Regions from separate parts of the Streptomyces sp. NPDC001315 genome, predicted to be linked through region 1. Evidence: riboswitches for the same ligand, from Rfam matches in the RefSeq annotation. Region 1 holds a riboswitch; each other region holds the start of a gene.
What was found. Region 1 has a riboswitch for thiamine pyrophosphate ahead of thiC (phosphomethylpyrimidine synthase ThiC). Riboswitches for the same ligand answer to the same signal wherever they lie in the genome.
Positions count from the first base shown of each region.

Region 2: linked by a shared signal. The riboswitch ahead of ACFY16_RS28335 (thiamine ABC transporter substrate binding subunit) and the one ahead of thiC (phosphomethylpyrimidine synthase ThiC) in region 1 are both predicted to bind thiamine pyrophosphate.
Region 3: linked by a shared signal. The riboswitch ahead of ACFY16_RS42260 (purine-cytosine permease family protein) and the one ahead of thiC (phosphomethylpyrimidine synthase ThiC) in region 1 are both predicted to bind thiamine pyrophosphate.
Region 4: linked by a shared signal. The riboswitch ahead of thiO (glycine oxidase ThiO) and the one ahead of thiC (phosphomethylpyrimidine synthase ThiC) in region 1 are both predicted to bind thiamine pyrophosphate.

Region 1 is NZ_JBIAWZ010000003.1:159,811-164,266, reverse strand. Features, by position in the region: gene ACFY16_RS11195 (SsgA family sporulation/cell division regulator) at 28-465, shown strand; gene ACFY16_RS11190 (YibE/F family protein) at 636-2,195, opposite strand; TPP riboswitch at 2,267-2,443, shown strand; gene thiC (phosphomethylpyrimidine synthase ThiC) at 2,436-4,238, shown strand; gene ACFY16_RS11180 (VOC family protein) at 4,319-4,456, opposite strand, start outside.
Region 2 is NZ_JBIAWZ010000012.1:113,427-117,882, reverse strand. Features, by position in the region: gene ACFY16_RS28345 (GntR family transcriptional regulator) at 1-16, shown strand, start outside; gene rlmN (23S rRNA (adenine(2503)-C(2))-methyltransferase RlmN) at 249-1,355, shown strand; TPP riboswitch at 1,380-1,487, shown strand; gene ACFY16_RS28335 (thiamine ABC transporter substrate binding subunit) at 1,575-2,663, shown strand; gene ACFY16_RS28330 (ABC transporter permease) at 2,639-4,312, shown strand; gene ACFY16_RS28325 (ABC transporter ATP-binding protein) at 4,312-4,456, shown strand, end outside.
Region 3 is NZ_JBIAWZ010000040.1:13,794-18,249, reverse strand. Features, by position in the region: gene ACFY16_RS42280 (DUF1259 domain-containing protein) at 1-991, opposite strand, end outside; gene ACFY16_RS42275 (hypothetical protein) at 1,369-1,572, shown strand; gene ACFY16_RS42270 (amidohydrolase family protein) at 1,655-2,467, opposite strand; partial or broken gene ACFY16_RS42265 (carbohydrate-binding module family 20 domain-containing protein) at 2,592-3,026, shown strand; TPP riboswitch at 3,138-3,233, shown strand; gene ACFY16_RS42260 (purine-cytosine permease family protein) at 3,226-4,456, shown strand, end outside.
Region 4 is NZ_JBIAWZ010000001.1:1,225,607-1,230,062, forward strand. Features, by position in the region: gene ACFY16_RS05405 (helix-turn-helix domain-containing protein) at 1-25, opposite strand, end outside; gene ACFY16_RS05410 (NAD(P)/FAD-dependent oxidoreductase) at 82-1,323, opposite strand; gene ACFY16_RS05415 (hypothetical protein) at 1,356-1,754, opposite strand; TPP riboswitch at 1,807-1,918, shown strand; gene thiO (glycine oxidase ThiO) at 1,916-3,082, shown strand; gene thiS (sulfur carrier protein ThiS) at 3,079-3,291, shown strand; gene ACFY16_RS05430 (thiazole synthase) at 3,295-4,089, shown strand; gene pknB (Stk1 family PASTA domain-containing Ser/Thr kinase) at 4,289-4,456, shown strand, end outside.

The DNA.
Region 1 (4,456 bases):
AGTCGACGGCATATGACGGGGTAGGCGATGCGCGAGTCCGTACAGGCAGAGGTCATGATGAGCTTTCTCGTGTCCGAGGAGCTCTCCTTCCGCATCCCCGTGGAGCTGCGCTACGAGTCCTGTGATCCGTACGCCGTGCGGTTGACCTTTCACCTTCCCGGCGACGCCCCGGTGACCTGGGCCTTCGGGCGGGAGCTCCTGATCGACGGGGTGGGCCGGCCGTGCGGTGAGGGGGATGTACGGGTCTCGCCCGTCGAACCGGATTCATTGGGCGAGGTCCTGATCCGGCTTCAGGTCGGGGTCGACCAGGCGCTGTTCCGCTCGTCGACGGCACCCCTCGTGGCCTTTCTCGACCGCACCGACAAGCTGGTGCCGCTGGGCCAGGAGGGCTCCCTCGCCGACTTCGATGCCCACCTCGACGAGGCCCTGGACCGCATCCTGGCGGAGGAGCAGAGCGCGGGCTGAAGCGTTACGGCACTGGGGACCTCGGACGCTTCAGCGAGGGCGTGGGGGCGTGCAGGAACGCTTTTGTAGGGTCGGGCCCAGGTGTTTCCGCGCCCAGGGTGGGGGCGTTCGGGTGACGGGGGCCGAGGCGTTCGGGTGATGCTGGGCGTACGTCTGTTGCCGCGCATACGTCACCGCTTGCGCCGTCGGCCCCTTCCGCCGCGTGCCGGAGCCGGCTGGACGTCCGTCGGTGCCGTCGCGACGGCGCCTTCCGGGCCCGGCCGGTCGGCCGCGACCACCAGCGCCGCGAGCGCGGTGGTGACCGGCACCGACGCGACCAGGCCGATCGAGCCCACGAGCGTGCGCACGATCTCCTCCGCGACCAGCTCGCTGTTGGCGACCGTCCCCACGCTGCTCTGCGCGATCGAGAACAGGAGCAGCAGCGGCAGCGCCGCACCCGCGTAGGCGAGGACGAGCGTGTTGACGACGGACGCGATGTGGTCGCGGCCGATGCGGATGCCCGCGCGGTACAGCCCACGCCAGCCCATCGACGGATTGGCTTCGTGCAGCTCCCAGACCGCCGATGTCTGTGTCACCGTCACGTCGTCGAGGACGCCGAGCGAACCGATGATGATGCCGGCGAGCAGCAGACCGCTCATGTCGATCGATGGATACAGGCCGTGGATCAGGCCGGTGTTGTCGTCGGTGTTGCCGGTGAGCGAGGCCCAGTCGATGAACAGCGAACCGAGGACGCCGATCAGAATCAGCGAGATCAGGGTACCGAGTACCGCCACGGACGTACGGGCCGACAGGCCATGGCACAGATACAGGGCGATCAGCATGATGGCGCTCGCCCCCACCACCGCCACGACCAGCGGGTTCGAGCCCTGCAGGATGGCGGGCAGGATGAAGAAGTTCAGGATCAGGAAGCTGATGGTCAGCGCGACCAGCGCCATGACGCCCCGCAACCGACCGACAACCACGACGGCGAGCGCGAAGATGCCCGCGAGCACCGTCATCGGGATCCGACGGTTGACGTCGGTGACCGAGTACTGCAGGTCCTTCGGTGCGGAGGGCTCGTAGGCGACCACGACCTTCTCGCCCTGGTGCAACTGCCGTGTCTGGTCCGGCTGGACGATCTCGGTAAACGTACGGCCCTTGTCCGAGCCGGTGTCGACCTGGATCGTCGCCTTCTTGCAGGTGCCGTTCGCCTCCTGTTGGGCGGATGAGCCCTCGGCGGTCGAGGTATCGCCGGTCGGAGTGCCCCCCGAGGCGTTCACCGACGCGCAGCTCACGCTCTCCACCTTGGTGACCGTGGCCTGCTGGGTCTGCCGGTCGAACCCGACCCCGGTGCGTTCGTGCGCCGGGGTACCACCGGGCCACAGCACCACGAGTCCCACCACCACCGCCGCCGCGAAGGGTACGAGGATCGCCGCGATGACCTTGCGCAGGTGCTTGGATACGGGGGCGGCTGGGCCGTGACTGTGTGAATGACCGTGCTCGCCACCGGATCCAGAACCGTGCCCGCCCCCTGAGCCCGGTCTGTGCTCGCCATGTGAGCCCGGACCGTGACCGCCGGGACCCGGTCCCTGCCGGTGCCCGTTCCCCAGCCCGTGCCCATGTCCGTGGTTGTGCCCGTCGCCAGAACCACCGCCGTGTCCAGGGCCGTTGGCGTGTCCGCTGCCGTGGCGGGCGCCCGGTCCGGGAGGAGGCTCGGGCGGTGGGTACGGGGGCTCGTGTGTCGTGGTCACCGACCGATCATCGCAAGAGCGGCAGAGGCCCACTGTTCACCGCGCCACAAATGACGCTAGCGTGGAGGCACCTTTGCACACGCGGGAGCTCGGAGCACCGGGCTGAGAGGGCGCTGACGTCCGTCTTCGCAATGTTTCACGTGGAACGAGTGCTGTTTCACATGAAACGTTGCCGACGGAAACCGCTGCGTCGACCGCCGAACCTGTTACCGGGTAATGCCGGCGTAGGGAGTAGGTCTCATGACCAACAAGGACGCACGCACGCCTGCCTCCGTTCAGGGCGAACAGCCCCACGAGGCCGGGAAGTCGCTGGGCTGGCACAAGGCGTATGTCGAGGGCTCACGCCCCGATCTGCGGGTGCCGGTCCGCCAGGTGCACCTCACCAACGGGCAGTCGGTCACGCTGTACGACACGTCGGGCCCGTACACCGATCCACTGCTCGGCACTGATGTCCGCAGGGGTCTGCCGCCGGTGCGGGAGAACTGGATCACCGCCCGCGGCGACACCGAGGAGTACGCGGGCCGTCCCGTGCGCCCCGAGGACGACGGAATCAAGCACACCTCGCCGCGCGGCGGTCTGCGTAACCTCGACGCTGTCTTCCCCGGGCGACCGCGACTGCCCCGCCGCAGTCGCGACGGCCGAGCCGTCACCCAGCTCGCCTACGCACGCCGCGGCGAGATCACGCCCGAGATGGAGTTCGTGGCCATCCGGGAGAACGTGGCGCCGGAAGTGGTCCGTGAGGAGATCGCTGCCGGTCGGGCCGTGCTGCCCGCGAACGTCAACCATCCGGAGATCGAGCCGATGATCATCGGCAAGCGGTTCCTGGTGAAGGTCAACGCCAACATCGGCAACTCCGCGGTGACCTCCTCCATCGAGGAGGAGGTCGAGAAGATGACCTGGGCGACCCGTTGGGGCGCCGACACGGTCATGGACCTGTCCACCGGCCGTAACATCCACACCACTCGCGAGTGGGTGCTGCGCAATTCCCCTGTCCCCATCGGCACGGTGCCGCTCTACCAGGCTCTGGAGAAGGTCGACGGCAAGGCCGAGGAGCTGACCTGGGAGATCTACAAGGACACGGTCGTCGAACAGGCTGAGCAGGGCGTGGACTACATGACCGTCCACGCGGGCGTCCGGCTGCCGTACGTGCCGCTGACGGCCAACCGCAAGACCGGCATCGTCTCGCGCGGCGGCTCGATCATGGCGGCCTGGTGCCTCGCGCACCACAAGGAGTCGTTCCTGTACGAGAACTTCGAGGAATTGTGCGAGATCCTCGCTGCCTACGACGTCACGTACTCGCTCGGCGACGGCCTCAGGCCGGGATCGATCGCGGATGCCAACGACGAGGCTCAGTTCGCGGAGTTGCGGACGCTCGGGGAACTCAACCGGATCGCGAAGCGTTTCCATGTTCAGACGATGATCGAGGGCCCGGGCCACGTCCCGATGCACAAGATCAAGGAGAACATCGACCTTCAGCAGGAGATCTGCGATGAAGCTCCGTTCTATACGCTCGGCCCGCTGACGACGGACGTCGCGCCGGCGTACGACCACATCACCTCCGGCATCGGTGCCGCGATGATCGCCTGGTGGGGCACGGCGATGCTCTGCTACGTCACGCCCAAGGAACACTTGGGCCTGCCCAACCGTGACGACGTCAAGACCGGCGTCATCACCTACAAGATCGCCGCCCACGCAGCCGACCTCGCCAAGGGGCACCCAGGTGCGCAGGAATGGGACGACGCGCTGTCCGACGCCCGCTTCGAGTTCCGCTGGGAGGACCAGTTCAACCTCGCCCTCGACCCTGACACGGCACGGGAGTTCCACGACGAGACCCTGCCGGCAGAACCCGCCAAGACGGCCCATTTCTGCTCGATGTGCGGGCCGAAGTTCTGCTCGATGAAGATCAGCCAAAGCATCGCAGAGCGGTTCGGTGGTGCTGCGACAGAGGGGGCGTCTCCCGAGGAGATCGCTGAGGGGATGCTCCAGAAGTCGAAGGAGTTCGCGGCGAGCGGTAACAGGGTGTACCTGCCCATGGCGGACTGACGCGGCCCGGCGGCCGATTGAGTTCGTTCCGCGGCTCCTGGTCCGGGCGTTGCCTACCCGGACCGGGAGCCCGAGCGCGGTCAGGCTGTGGCGTCCTGCGGGTACCAGCGGAGTTCCACGGTGTTGCCGTCCGGGTCCCGGACATAGACCGACGTGGCGGTGCCGCGTGCGCCGAAGCGCTGAACCGGGCCTTCGAGGACGGTGAAGGCTCCCGACTT
Region 2 (4,456 bases), on a different contig from region 1:
TCCGATCAATCGTTGATTATTGATCGTCGGTGGAGGCGGGGGCGTCGCGGGTGTTGATGCCCCGCGTCTGTCCCTGACTCTTTCCTGCCCCCGTTCGTGGCCGGTCAGGGGCCCCTTTCAAGATCATTCCTGGGCCGTCCCTGGGCCGTGCGAGGTCGACAGAAGCTGACAGAGACCGCCCAGGGGTGACCACCCCCACCCCGCTCTGGCCTGGGGCCCCGCAGATGATCTGCCACACTGGACGTGTTATGCCTGCACCCGGAGAACTCACTTTCGTCGCCCCGCGCGGAGCCAAGAAGCCGCCGCGGCATCTCGCCGACATCACGCCCGCGGAGCGCAAGGACGCCGTGGCCGAGATCGGTGAGAAGCCGTTTCGTGCCAAGCAGCTCTCGCAGCACTACTTCGCGCGGTACGCGCACGACCCGGCGGAGTGGACCGACATTCCCGCCGGCTCACGAGGCAGGCTGCAGGAGGCGCTGCTTCCCGAGCTGATGACGGTCGTACGGCATCTGTCGACCGACGAGGGCACCACGCGCAAGACGCTGTGGCGGCTGTTCGACGGGACGCTCGTCGAGTCGGTGCTCATGCGGTACCCGGACCGGGTGACCATGTGCATCAGCTCGCAGGCCGGCTGCGGTATGAACTGCCCGTTCTGCGCCACCGGGCAGGCCGGGCTGGACCGGAACCTGTCCACCGCGGAGATCGTGCACCAGATCGTGGACGGGATGCGGGCCCTCAGGGACGGTGAGGTGCCCGGCGGTCCGGCGCGGCTGTCCAACATCGTCTTCATGGGCATGGGCGAGCCTCTCGCCAACTACAAGCGGGTCGTGGGGGCCGTCCGGGCGCTCACCGACCCCGCGCCGGACGGGCTCGGCCTGTCGCAGCGCGGCATCACCGTGTCGACGGTCGGACTCGTGCCCGCCATCCACCGGTTCGCCGACGAGGGCTTCAAGTGCCGCCTGGCGATCTCGCTGCACGCACCCGACGACGAACTGCGCGACACCCTCGTCCCCGTGAACACACGGTGGAAGGTGCGCGAGGTCCTCGACGCCGGGTTCGAGTACGTCGAGAAGTCCGGCCGCCGGCTGTCCATCGAGTATGCGCTGATCCGGGACATCAACGACCAGGCCTGGCGCGGCGACCGGCTCGGACGGCTCCTCAAGGGCAAGCCCGTGCACGTCAACCTCATCCCGCTGAACCCGACGCCGGGCTCGAAGTGGACCGCCTCCCGGCCCGAGGACGAGAAGGCGTTCGTCGAGGCCATCGCGGCGCACGGGGTGCCCGTCACCATCCGGGACACCCGTGGGCAGGAGATCGACGGGGCGTGCGGTCAGCTGGCCGCCACCGAGCGGTAGTCTGACCCGCGTAGGTACATCTTCATATTCCGACAGGGGAGCGCCACAGCGCTGAGAGTGCGGCAACCGGGCCGCAGACCCTCTGAACCTCGCCCAGGTCATTCTGGGTAGGAAGTTCGGTCATCACTCAAGCTGTTCGCCCTGCCCGGGAACCGGCGGATCCGTCCGACGGCCCCGGGCAGGGCCGCGTCTCTTCCTGGTCACCTCCAGGAGGAATCAGTGCACAGAAAGACGTACGTGGCCGCGGCGATCGGGCTCGGCCTGGTCACGCTGTCCGCCTGCGGGTCGTCCGCCGACACGGGCTCGGGGAACGGGGGGTCGGGGAACTCCAAGACCGTCACCCTCGTCAGCCACGACTCGTGGGCCGTCTCCAAGAGCGTGCTCGCGGACTTCGAGAAGCAGTCCGGGTACAAGGTCAAGGTCCTCGAGGACGGGGACGCGGGGCAGGCCGTGAACAAGGCCATCCTCACCAAGGACAACCCGCAGGGCGACGTCTTCTTCGGCGTGGACAACACGCTGCTGTCCCGGGCCCTCGACAACGGGCTGTTCCAGTCGTACGAGGCCAAGGGCCTGGACCAGGTCGGGACCGAGTACCAGCTCGACCAGGGCAAGCACCGGGTCACGCCGATCGACTACGGCGACATCTGCGTCAACTACGACAAGGCCTGGTTCAGCGCGCACAAGCTGACCCCGCCGGCCTCCCTGGACGACCTGACGAAGCCCGCTTACAAGAACCTCCTCGTCACCGAGAACGCCTCCACCTCCTCGCCCGGCCTCGGCTTCCTGCTGGGCACGGCCGCGAAGTACGGCGATGGGGGCTGGCCGGGCTACTGGAAGAAGCTCAAGGCCAACGGCGTGAAGGTGGTCGACGGCTGGGAGCAGGCCTACAACGAGGAGTTCTCCGGTTCCGCCGGCGGCAAGAAGGCCAAGGGCGACCGGCCGCTCGTCGTGTCGTACGCCTCCTCGCCGCCCGTCGAGGTGATCTACGCCGACCCGAAGCCCACGACCGCGCCCACCGGTGTCGCGGACGGCACCTGCTTCCGGCAGATCGAGTTCGCGGGGCTGCTGAGCAACGCCAAGAACACCGAGGGCGGCAAGGCGCTCATCGACTTCCTGGTCTCCAAGGAGTTCCAGGAGGACATGCCGTTGAACATGTTCGTCTACCCCGTGGTCGAGGGAGCAAAGGTGCCCGCCGAGTTCACGGCGTACGGGCCCGCGGCCAAGGACCCGGAGACGATGGCCCCCGACACGATCGCCGCCAACCGTGACCAGTGGGTCAAGTCGTGGACCTCGCTCGTACTGAAGTAGCCCCCCGCAAGGGCCGGAAGGGGAACGCGGCGCGGCTCGGGCTCATGGCCCTGCCCGTCGCGTTCTTCGGCGTGTTCTTCGCCTACCCCGTCGCGGCGATCGTCGCCCGCGGTCTGAAGGTCGACGGGGTCTGGCAGTTCGGGCGGATCGGGGAGGTGCTCGCGCAGTCCGACATCCGGCACGTCCTGTGGTTCACCAGTTGGCAGGCGCTCGCCTCCACCGCGCTCACCCTGCTCGTCGCGCTCCCGGGCGCGTACGTCTTCGCCCGTTTCGACTTCCCGGGCAAGCAGATCCTGCGGGCGGTGGTGACCGTCCCGTTCGTGCTGCCGACGGTCGTCGTCGGTACGGCGTTCCTGGCACTGGTCGGGCGCGGCGGACTGCTCGACGAACTGTGGGGCGTACGGCTGGACACGACGGTGTGGGCGATCCTGCTCGCGCACGTCTTCTTCAACTACGCGGTCGTCGTACGGACGGTCGGCGGCCTCTGGGCGCAGCTGGACCCGCGGCAGGAGGAGGCGGCGCGGATGCTCGGCGCCTCCCGGTTCACGGCCTGGCGCACGGTCACCCTGCCGGCGCTCGGGCCCGCCGTGGCCGCCGCCGCGCTCATGGTCTTCCTCTTCACCTTCACCTCGTTCGGTGTGGTGCAGATCCTGGGCGGACCGACCTTCTCGACCCTCGAAGTGGAGATCTACCGGCAGACCTCCGAGATCTTCGACCTGGCCACGGCCGCCGTGCTCACGATCGTCCAGTTCGTGGCGGTGGGCGCGATCCTCGCCGTGCACGCCTGGACCGTACGGCGACGGGAGACCGCCCTGCGGCTGGTGGACGCGTCCGGGACGGCGCGGCGGCCGCGCGGGGCCGGGCAGTGGGCGCTGCTGGCCGGTGTCCTCGGCACCGTCGTGGTCCTGATCCTGCTGCCGCTCGCCGTGCTGGTGCAACGGTCGCTGGACGCGCCCGGCTTCGGCTACTACCGGGCGCTGACGTCGTCCGACGGGGGCGCGTTCCTGGTGCCGCCGATCGAGGCCGTCGGCAACTCACTGACGTACGCCGTCGCCGCCACCGTCATCGCCGTGCTGATCGGAGGTCTCGCCGCCGCGGCCCTCACCCGGCGCGACGCCGGGCGGCTCGTGCGGGGCTTCGACGCGCTGCTGATGCTGCCGCTCGGGGTCTCCGCGGTGACGGTCGGCTTCGGGTTCCTGATCGCGCTCGACGAGCCGCCGCTCGATCTGCGCAGCTCCTGGATCCTCGTACCGCTGGCGCAGGCGCTGGTGGGCGTGCCCTTCGTCGTACGGACCATACTGCCCGTGCTGCGGGCCGTGGACGAGCGGCTGCGGGAGGCGGCGGCCGTGCTGGGGGCGTCGCCGTGGCGGGCGTGGCGCGAGGTCGATCTGCCGCTGGTGCGGCGGGCGCTGCTGATCGCGGCCGGGTTCGCCTTCGCGGTGTCGCTGGGGGAGTTCGGGGCGACCGTGTTCCTCGCGCGGCCCGACAACCCGACGCTGCCGGTCGCCGTGGCGAAACTGCTCGGGCGGGCCGGTGAACTCAACTACGGCCAGGCGATGGCCCTTTCGACGATTCTGATGGTGGTGTGCGCCGGGGCCCTGTTGGTACTGGAGGGGCTTCGGGGTGCGGATCGGACGGGGGAGTTCTGATGTTGCTGAGTCTTGCGAGTGCGACCGTGCGGTTCGGTGGGCGGGCCGTGCTCGACGCCGTCGATCTGGACGTCGCCGAGCACGAGGTCGTGTGTGTGCTCGGGCCCAGCGGGAGCGGCAAGTCGACGCTGCTGCGGGTGGTGG
Region 3 (4,456 bases), on a different contig from region 1:
ATCCTCCGGGCATAGGTACGACATTGGTGGCATCCACGGCGTGGCGAAGCCTCTTGGCGAGCTGCACGGCGTCGCCGACGGCCCAGATGTGGACGAAGAACAGGCGCGGTTCGTCGGTCAGGTTGTGGTGGTGCACCTCGACGAGTTCGACTCCGCCGCGCCGCAGCGCCACGAGGACGGGCTGGACCTCCTCCGCGATCATCACGAGGTCGCCGCTGATCGCGGCCCGGCCGTTACCGAGCGGCTGGAAGATGAGCGCGGTGGTGGAGCCCAGCCCCGGGGGCAGGATCACGTGGCCGTCGTTGACGGTCTCGCGGCGGACGAAGGTGTATTTGTAGATCTCGTCCTCGGCGGAGCCCTTGACGCCCATCGCGGCGTCCATGGCGGCGGTGTCCAGGTCGACGGGCAGCGAGGGGGCCGACGGCTCGGCGGGCGGGGTGGCGGTGCAGTCGAGCGCGGCACGCAGACCACGGGCGACGGCGACCGGGTCGTGGCCGTGGGCGTGCAGATGGATCCACCAGACTTCCGGCTTGTGGGCAAGCAGGTGCTTGTGGATGGCGGTCTGCTGGATCCCGTGCTCCTGCAGGGCGTCGATGAAGCGCTGCAGTTCGTGCTCGGTGACCACGGCGTCGCCCATCAGCAGCGTGCTGCCGTCGGCGTACCGGACGAAGGACATGTGCGTGCCCAAGGCGAGCGCTGGGCGGATCCGGATGCCTCGGGAGAACACCATGAGGTCCCGGCGCAGCAGGCCCGTGTGGTACATGAACCGCCTTATGTCGCCGGGTCCACCGAGGGCGTTGCCCACGTCCGCCCAGTCCGCCAGCTTGGTCATCACCGGCTTGACCAGCGCACGGTTCCTCGGTCCGGCGGACAGGGCGTGGGCGGCGGCCGGGGCCCCGGTGAGCAAGGGAGCCAGAGCGGCCGCGGCCAGCACACGGCGCCGGGACGCTGCGAGATTGGAGTGGGTGTCCTGCTGTAGGTCGTCAGCCATGTCGTATGCCTCCTGGCGCGATGGAAGCACGCGAGGACGCTCGGACCGGTGATCTGCACCGCCACGTGCGGCCAGGTGGGCTACAGGGGCCTCCTACCGCATGTACAGCTCCTCCACCTGAGCCGCGAAGTCCCCCATGATCGCCTCCCGCCGTAGCTTCGGGGGAGACCGTAGGGACGCTGCTTCGCTGGTGGGCCGGTAACCCGGCGGAGGAGGATCTGTCTGAGCAGATCTACGTAGAGTCCGCCTGGGAGTGGGTCGAGAGGCTTCCCCGGAACCACGAAGGACGGCGGGCCGCGATCCACTGGAGGGACCGGTACCTGAAGCTGGTCACAGATATGGACAAGGCCCGGGAGTTCACACCGAGAGCCCCTCGCGTGGCCATCGCCGCCCCGCCTGAACAGCACCGGGTCAGGGACGAACTGAAGCGGCTGGTCAGCGCGACCGGTCTTGACGACGAACTGTGGCGCGTCTTCGGCAAGCTGACCTTCCGGGTCGAGAGTTACCTGGAGGGCAAAGCACTTCCATCAGCCGAGATGTGCTGGACGATCGTGGAGCACTGCCTAACGCTTCAGTTGTAGTTCGGTGATCAGGTTCGCCGGGTAGTTCCCGGTCATGGACGACTGGTCCGGTGATGTTGCACAAGTCGCTGAGTGGGATGACCTACAGGGAGAAGACGCGCCGCGCGTTCCCGATCAGGAACAACTCCCGGGCTTCGTCGTCGAGTTCGAGTGCGTCCAGGTGCTCAAGGGCCTGAGCTGGGGTGATCATGGGGTAGTTGGTGCCGAAGAGGACCTTGTGGCGGCCGCGGCCGCGTAGGTAGGCGACGAGTTCGGTGGGGTAGCGGCGGGCGGTGTAGGCGCTGGTGTCGATGTAGACGTTGGTGTGCTTGTCGGCGACCGCGATCATCTCCATGGTCCACGGGTAGCCGATGTGCCCGCAGACGATGGTCAGTTCGGGGAAGTCGAGGGCCACCTGGTCGATGTAGAGGATGGGTCGGCCGGTCTCCGACGGGCGCAGCGGGCCGGTGTGCCCCACCTGGGTGCAGAACGGGATGCCGAGTTCCACGCAGGCCGTGTAGAGCGGGTAGTACAGCCGGTCGGTGGGCGGCAGCTCCCACAGCCACGGCACCATCCGCAGCGCCACGAACCCCAGTTCCTCCACGGCCCGCCGCAGTTCGCGCACGGCTTCCACAGGGCGGCGCAGATCGGCGCCCGCCACTCCGCGCAGCCGGCCGTCCGACCGGGCCACGAAGTCGGCGACCTCATCGTTGCTGATCAGCGGCCCCTGCGGGCCGTACCAGGCGGCGGACAGGCCGATCTCCACGTCGGCGGCCTTGAGGGCGGCGACCGTCGTCTCCACCGGGAGGGGTTCGTCGAGCAGACCGCGGCCGGTCCACCGGCGTAGGGAGTCGAACATCTCGTGGTTGGAGTGGCGCACCGTCGGGTGCTGCAGCCAGGCGTCGATGACGGGCACGCGTGCCACCTCTTCCTTCCGGTTCCTTGCGGGAGCGCCAGGGCGAGGCCCGGAACGTCTGTCTAAGCGCTTGCTTACGCGACCCTAGGGGGTCATCCGTGCCCCGGCAAGCCCTGTGTCCCGCAACTACTGCGACGTGCAGTCCGGCAAGGGCGTCACCGTGAACTCCTCCGGACAGTTCACCGCGACCCTCGGCGCCAACACCGCGGTCGCCCTGCACGTGGGTGCCAAGACCTGCGGGAGCGGCACGACCGAACCGGACCCCGCCACCGGTGCCTCCTTCAACGTCAACGCCACCACCGTGTGGGGCGAGAACATCTATGTCACCGGGAACAAGGACCAGTTGGGCAACTGGAACACCGGGAACGCCCTGAAACTGGACCCCGCCGCGTACCCGGTCTGGAAGCTCGACGTGTCCCTGCCCGCCGGCACCTCCTTCGAGTACAAGTACATCCTCAAGGACGCCGACGGCAACGTCACCTGGGAGAGCGGCGCCAACCGCACCGCGACCGTCCCCTCCTCAGGCCTTGTCACCCTGAACGACACCTGGCGCAGCTGAGCTGCCCGCCAGTCCCTCGTACGACCCGCAGCCCGGCGTCCCCCGCCTCCCCGGGGACGCCGGGCCCCGGTACGACCGGCTGCCGCGCGCGCGTTACCCTCGTACGCGGAACTGCCCGACACGGGGTGCCCCCACCGAGGGGCTGAGATCACACCCGTTGAACCTGAACCAGTTAGCACTGGCGGAGGGATGTCGTTCGATGACGCTGCCCCATGCTTCTTCCGGCCCTGTGGCCGCCTTCGACGGGCGGATGCCGAGTGCGCCGGGGGACTGGCGGATCGAGGCGCGGGGGATCGCGCCGGTCCCGGAGAGCCATCGGTATGGCGGTCCGGGACGCCTGTTCACCGTGTGGTTCGCGCCGAACCTGACCATGACCGGAGTCTTCACCGGCACCGTCGGCGTCGCGCTCGGCCTTGACTTCGCGACCGCGCTGGCCGCCGTCGTCCTCGGCACGGTGATCGGGGCGATACCCACCGCGTACCTCGGCACCTGGGGAAGCAGGACCGGAGCCGGCCAACTGCCACTCGCCCGCCTCGCGTTCGGCCGGGCTGTGGTACTGCCGGGCGTGCTCCAGTGGCTGTCGTCCATCGCGTGGGACGCGCTCATCGGCCTGTTCGGCGGGGACGCGCTCGCCCGGCTGTGCGGCTGGCCGTTCTGGCTCGGCGTTCTGGTCATGATGGCTGCCCAGGGCGCACTCGGCGTCCTCGGCTACGAGGCGATCCACCGCCTTCAGAAGACGATGACCGCGGTGCTGGCCCTGGCCTTCGCCGCGCTGGCCTGGCGCCTGGCCGACACCGGAGCGGGCGGCCTCGCGCACGGCAGCGTCCACGGCGCCGACCGGGCCGGCGTATTTGTCCTGACCGGCACGATCGCGTTGAGCCTCGCGCTGTCCTGGGCGCCGTACGCCAGTGACTTCAGCCGCTACCTGCCGCGCGAGACGTCGCCGGTGCGGATGTTCTGGTGCACGCTGCTCGGGGTCGTCGTCTCGTTCACGGCCGTGCAGACGCTCGGGCTGTGGGGCGCCGCCGTCTTCACCGACCAGACCGCACACGGCGTCGACACCCTGCTCGGCGGCGGGGCGCCCGGCGCCCTCGGCCTGTTGGCCGTCGCGCTCGCCGCGCTGTGCAGCAACGCCATGAACGACTACAGCGGCTCGCTCGCGCTGCAGACCGTCGGTGTCCGCATCCCCCGCCCCCTCGCCGCCGCGCTGGCCGCCCTCGCCGGGTTTCCGCTGGTGCTGTGGATGCACGCCGCGGACACCGCGACCCGCTTCCAGAACGTGCTGCTGTTCGTCGGCTACTGGATCCCCGGCTTCGTCGCGATCGTCGTCGTGGACTGGCTCGCGCGCCGCCGTGAGCGCTCCGGCCGCCCCGTCGACCTGGCCGCGGAGCCGCCACGGCCCGCCTGGCCGGCCGTGTCCGCGTTCGCGC
Region 4 (4,456 bases), on a different contig from region 1:
CAATCTTTGCGTCAATCTCGGTCACGCCTTCAAGACTGCCATCCCGGACTGACAGTGGGTAGCCGGACTGCCCCCTGCGGGCTACGCCGTCGCCGCCTTCAGCGGCCTCGCGGGGTCCCCGAGCAGCCCGGCGTCCATCGCCGTACCGGCCTCGATCAGCTTCCTGCCCTGGGCCAGATCCCGCGGGCGGCCCACGGCGAGCAGTGCGACCAGACGGCCCTCGCGCAGCCAGCACACGGTCCACGCGGGACCGGCGGGGTCGCCCCGCCACACGGTCGTGTCGGCGGCGGCGTGGTGGCCGGCGTACTGGACGAAGCGGCCGAACTGCTCGGACCAGAAGTACGGCACCGGGTCGTAGACCACGGGGATCTCGCCGGTGGCGTCGCCGATGATGTTGGCCGCGACCGTGCGCGGACCCTGGAGGGCGTTGTCCCAGTGATGGACCAGCAGGCGCTCGCCGTACCGTCCCGAAGGGAAGGAGGCGCAGTCGCCGACCGCGTAGACGTCCGGGACGGAGGTGCGCAGGTGGCCGTCGGCCACGACCTCGCCGTGCGCCCCGAGGGCGATGCCGGAGCCGGCCAGCCAGTCCGTCGCGGGGCGGGCGCCGATGCCGACCACGACCGCGCCGGCGGGCAGCCGCGTGCCGTCGTCGAGCACCACCACGCCGGACTCGACGCGCTGCACGCGCGCGTGCGTGCGCAGCTCGGCGCCGCTGTCGGCGTACCAGGCGGCCATCGGGGCGGCCACCTCGGCGGGCAGCGCGCCGGCGAGCGGGCGGTCCGCGGCCTCGACCACCGTGACCGAGCAACCCGCCTCCCGCGCGGCCGTCGCGAACTCGGCGCCGATCCAGCCCGCGCCGACGACCACGACGTCGTGCTGCAGGGCGAGCACGGGCCGCAGCCGCTCGGCGTCGTCGAGGGTGCGCAGCAGATGCACGCCGGGAACGCCCTCCGCGCCCGGCAGCCGAATCGGTTCGGCACCGGTGGCGAGGACGAGGACGTCGTACGGCACAGGCCCCTCGGCGGTGTCCAGTTCGTGGTCGCCGGGGCGGGCGCCCAGCACCTCGAGCCCGAGCCGCAGTTCGATGCCGAGCGCCTCGAAGTCGACGTCGAAGGCGGAGCCCTCGGCCGTGCCGAGCAGGACGGCCTTGGACAGCGGGGGACGGTCGTACGGCTGGTGGGGCTCCGCGCCGAGCACGGTCACCGTGCCGGTGAAGCCCTGCTCCCGCAGGGCGACCGCGGTCTGCACCCCGGCCATGCCCGCGCCGACCACGACCACGCGACGCTCCGCCGACGTGCCTCGTTGCTGCGTCTGCTCACTCACCTGATCACCATAGACAACTGACAATTCGTCAGTCAGGGGGCGTGCTCGGTGACCTGCTCCACAACCGCCTCGGTCACCCGCGCGACGACCGGCTCGGTCACCTGCTCGACCACGCTCGTCCCGCTGCCCGGCTGCGACTCCCACTCCCAGGCCTCCTCCAGGCGCACCCGGCCGTCGGGCAGTTCGACGACCGTCGACACACAGTGCCCGGACGACGTGCTGCCGTCATGCTTGAGCTGCACGTACCGGAAGTCCAGCCGGTCATCCGTCCGGGTACCCACCAACTGCCCGCGCACGACGTCGCCGCCCGCGTACTCGGCCCAGATCTCGCCGTCCTTCTCGTGGTACGTGAACCGGGTGCGCGTACCCACCTGACCTGGGGCCTGGTCGGCCACGGGGGCGAGGACGAGTCCGTCGAGCGAACGAGCCATGGGCAGAGGCTCCCTTACTGAGACTTACGGCATCGGGCTAGGGTGGCCAACGTAAAGCACTCGCGGGAGCCCGGACGCACCGGGCTGAGAGGGAGGCTGGCGGCCTCCGACCGTACGAACCTGATCCGGGTCATGCCGGCGAAGGGAGGGGCTGGACGCCCATGTCGCCTACGCGTACGCCAGACGTCCTCGTCGTGGGGGGCGGAATCATCGGACTCGTGACGGCGTGGCGGGCCGCGCAGCGCGGGTTCGCCACGGCCGTCGTGGATCCCGACCCCGGGGGCGGGGCCGCGCAGGTGGCGGCCGGGATGCTGGCCGCCGTCACGGAACTGCACTTCGGCGAGCAGACCCTGCTGGGCCTGAACCTCGCCTCGGCCCGCCGCTACCCGGACTTCGCGGCGGAGCTCACCGACCTCACCGGCCACGACCTCGGCTACCGCCGCTGCGGCACGCTCGCCGTGGCGCTGGACGCCGACGACCGCGCCCATCTGCGTGAACTTCACACCCTGCAACGGCAGTCGGGTCTGGACTCCGAGTGGCTGTCCGGGCGGGACTGCCGGCGTCTGGAGCCGATGCTCGCGCCGGGTGTGCGCGGCGGGCTCCGGGTCGACGGCGACCATCAGATCGACCCGCGGCGGCTGGCGGCCGCCCTGGTGGCCGCGTGCGAGCGGGCGGGCGTGGTCTTCCACCGGGAGTGGGCCGAGCGGCTGACCGTCGAGCGGGAGCGGGCGGCGGGGATCGTCACCCGCGAGGGCACGGCGCTGGGCGGGGGGCAGGTGGTGCTCGCGGCCGGCAGCCTCAGCGGGCGGCTCGCGGGGGTCCCGGAGGACGTACGGCCTCCCGTCCGGCCCGTGAAGGGGCAGGTGGTGCGGCTGACCGTGCCGAAGCGGTATGCGCCCTTCCTGAGCCGGACCGTGCGGGCCGTGGTGCGCGGCAGCCAGGTCTACCTGGTGCCTCGGGAGAACGGCGAGCTGGTCGTCGGGGCGACGAGCGAGGAGCTGGGCTGGGACACGACCGTGACGGCGGGGGGCGTGTACGAGCTGCTGCGCGACGCGCACGAGCTGGTGCCGGGGATCACGGAGCTGCCGCTCACGGAGACCCGGGCCGGGTTGCGTCCCGGCTCCCCCGACAACGCGCCGCTGCTCGGCCCCACCGGGCTGGACGGCCTGCTGCTGGCCACCGGGCACTACCGCAACGGCGTGCTGCTCACGCCGGTCACCGGTGACGTGCTGGTCCACGCGCTGGCCACCGGTTCGCTGCCGGACGAGGCCCGGCCCTTCACACCCCGGCGGTTCACCGCCGCCGCACTCACGGAGCAGCCCGTATGAACACCTGCGTCACCATCTCCGTCAACGGGGAGCCCCGGGAGATCGCGCCCGGCACGGCTCTCGACACCCTCGTCCGGACGCTCACCGCGGCGCCGTCCGGCGTGGCCGCCGCGCTCAACGAGACGGTCGTCCCGCGCGGGCAGTGGTCGGCCACCGCCCTCTCCGAGGGAGACCGCGTCGAAGTCCTCACCGCCGTCCAAGGAGGCTGACCCATGGCCGACGACCCCTTTGTCATCGGTGGTACGTCCTTCTCGTCCCGGTTGATCATGGGTACGGGCGGTGCGCCCAGCCTCGACGTGCTGGAGCGGGCGCTGGTCGCCTCGGGCACGGAGCTGACGACGGTCGCGATGCGGCGGGTGGACCCGTCCGTGCACGGGTCCGTGCTGTCGGTGCTGGAGAAGCTCGGGATCCGGGTGCTGCCGAACACGGCCGGCTGTTTCACCGCGGGTGAGGCCGTGCTGACGGCACGGCTGGCCCGGGAGGCGCTCGGCACCGACCTGGTCAAGCTGGAGGTCATCGCCGACGAGCGGACGCTGCTGCCGGATCCGATCGAACTGCTGGACGCCGCGGAGACTCTGGTGGACGACGGGTTCACGGTGCTGCCGTACACGAATGACGACCCGGTGCTGGCGCGGAAACTGGAGGACGTGGGGTGCGCCGCGATCATGCCGCTCGGGTCGCCGATCGGGTCCGGGCTCGGGATCCGCAATCCGCACAACTTCCAGCTGATCGTCGAGCACGCGCGCGTGCCGGTGGTTCTTGATGCCGGGGCCGGTACGGCTTCGGATGTGGCGCTGGCGATGGAGCTGGGGTGTGCCGGTGTGATGCTCGCCTCGGCGGTGACGCGGGCGCAGGAGCCGGTGCTGATGGCTGCCGCCATGCGGAACGGGGTGGAGGCGGGGAGGTTGGCGTACCGAGCGGGGCGGATTCCCCGGCGGCACTTCGCGGAGGCGTCGTCTCCGGTGGCGGGGCTGGCCAGGTTGGATCCGGAACGGCCTGCTTTCTAGTCGCCCTGCGCTGTCCCGCCGCCTGTCTCCTGCGCGCGCACCACCGACACCGTGGGTTGCGAAGTGGACCTTTCGCGCGGGGGCCGTTCGCCGTCGGCGGCTGCGGGATCGTGGGAAGCGTCACAGGTCGGCTGCAGTACCGCCCCGATCTCGGGTGAACCAGCGGGGGGTGTCAGTCTCGGCTCGTACACTCGCCTGCGTGGATACGACCCTTCAGGACCCCCTCGTCGGGCAGGTGCTCGACGGCCGGTATCGCGTCGACGCGCGGATCGCCGTCGGCGGGATGGCCACGGTCTACCGGGCCGTGGACACCCGCCTGGACCGCGTCCTCGCGCTCAAGGTGATGCATCCGACGCTCGCGGTGGAC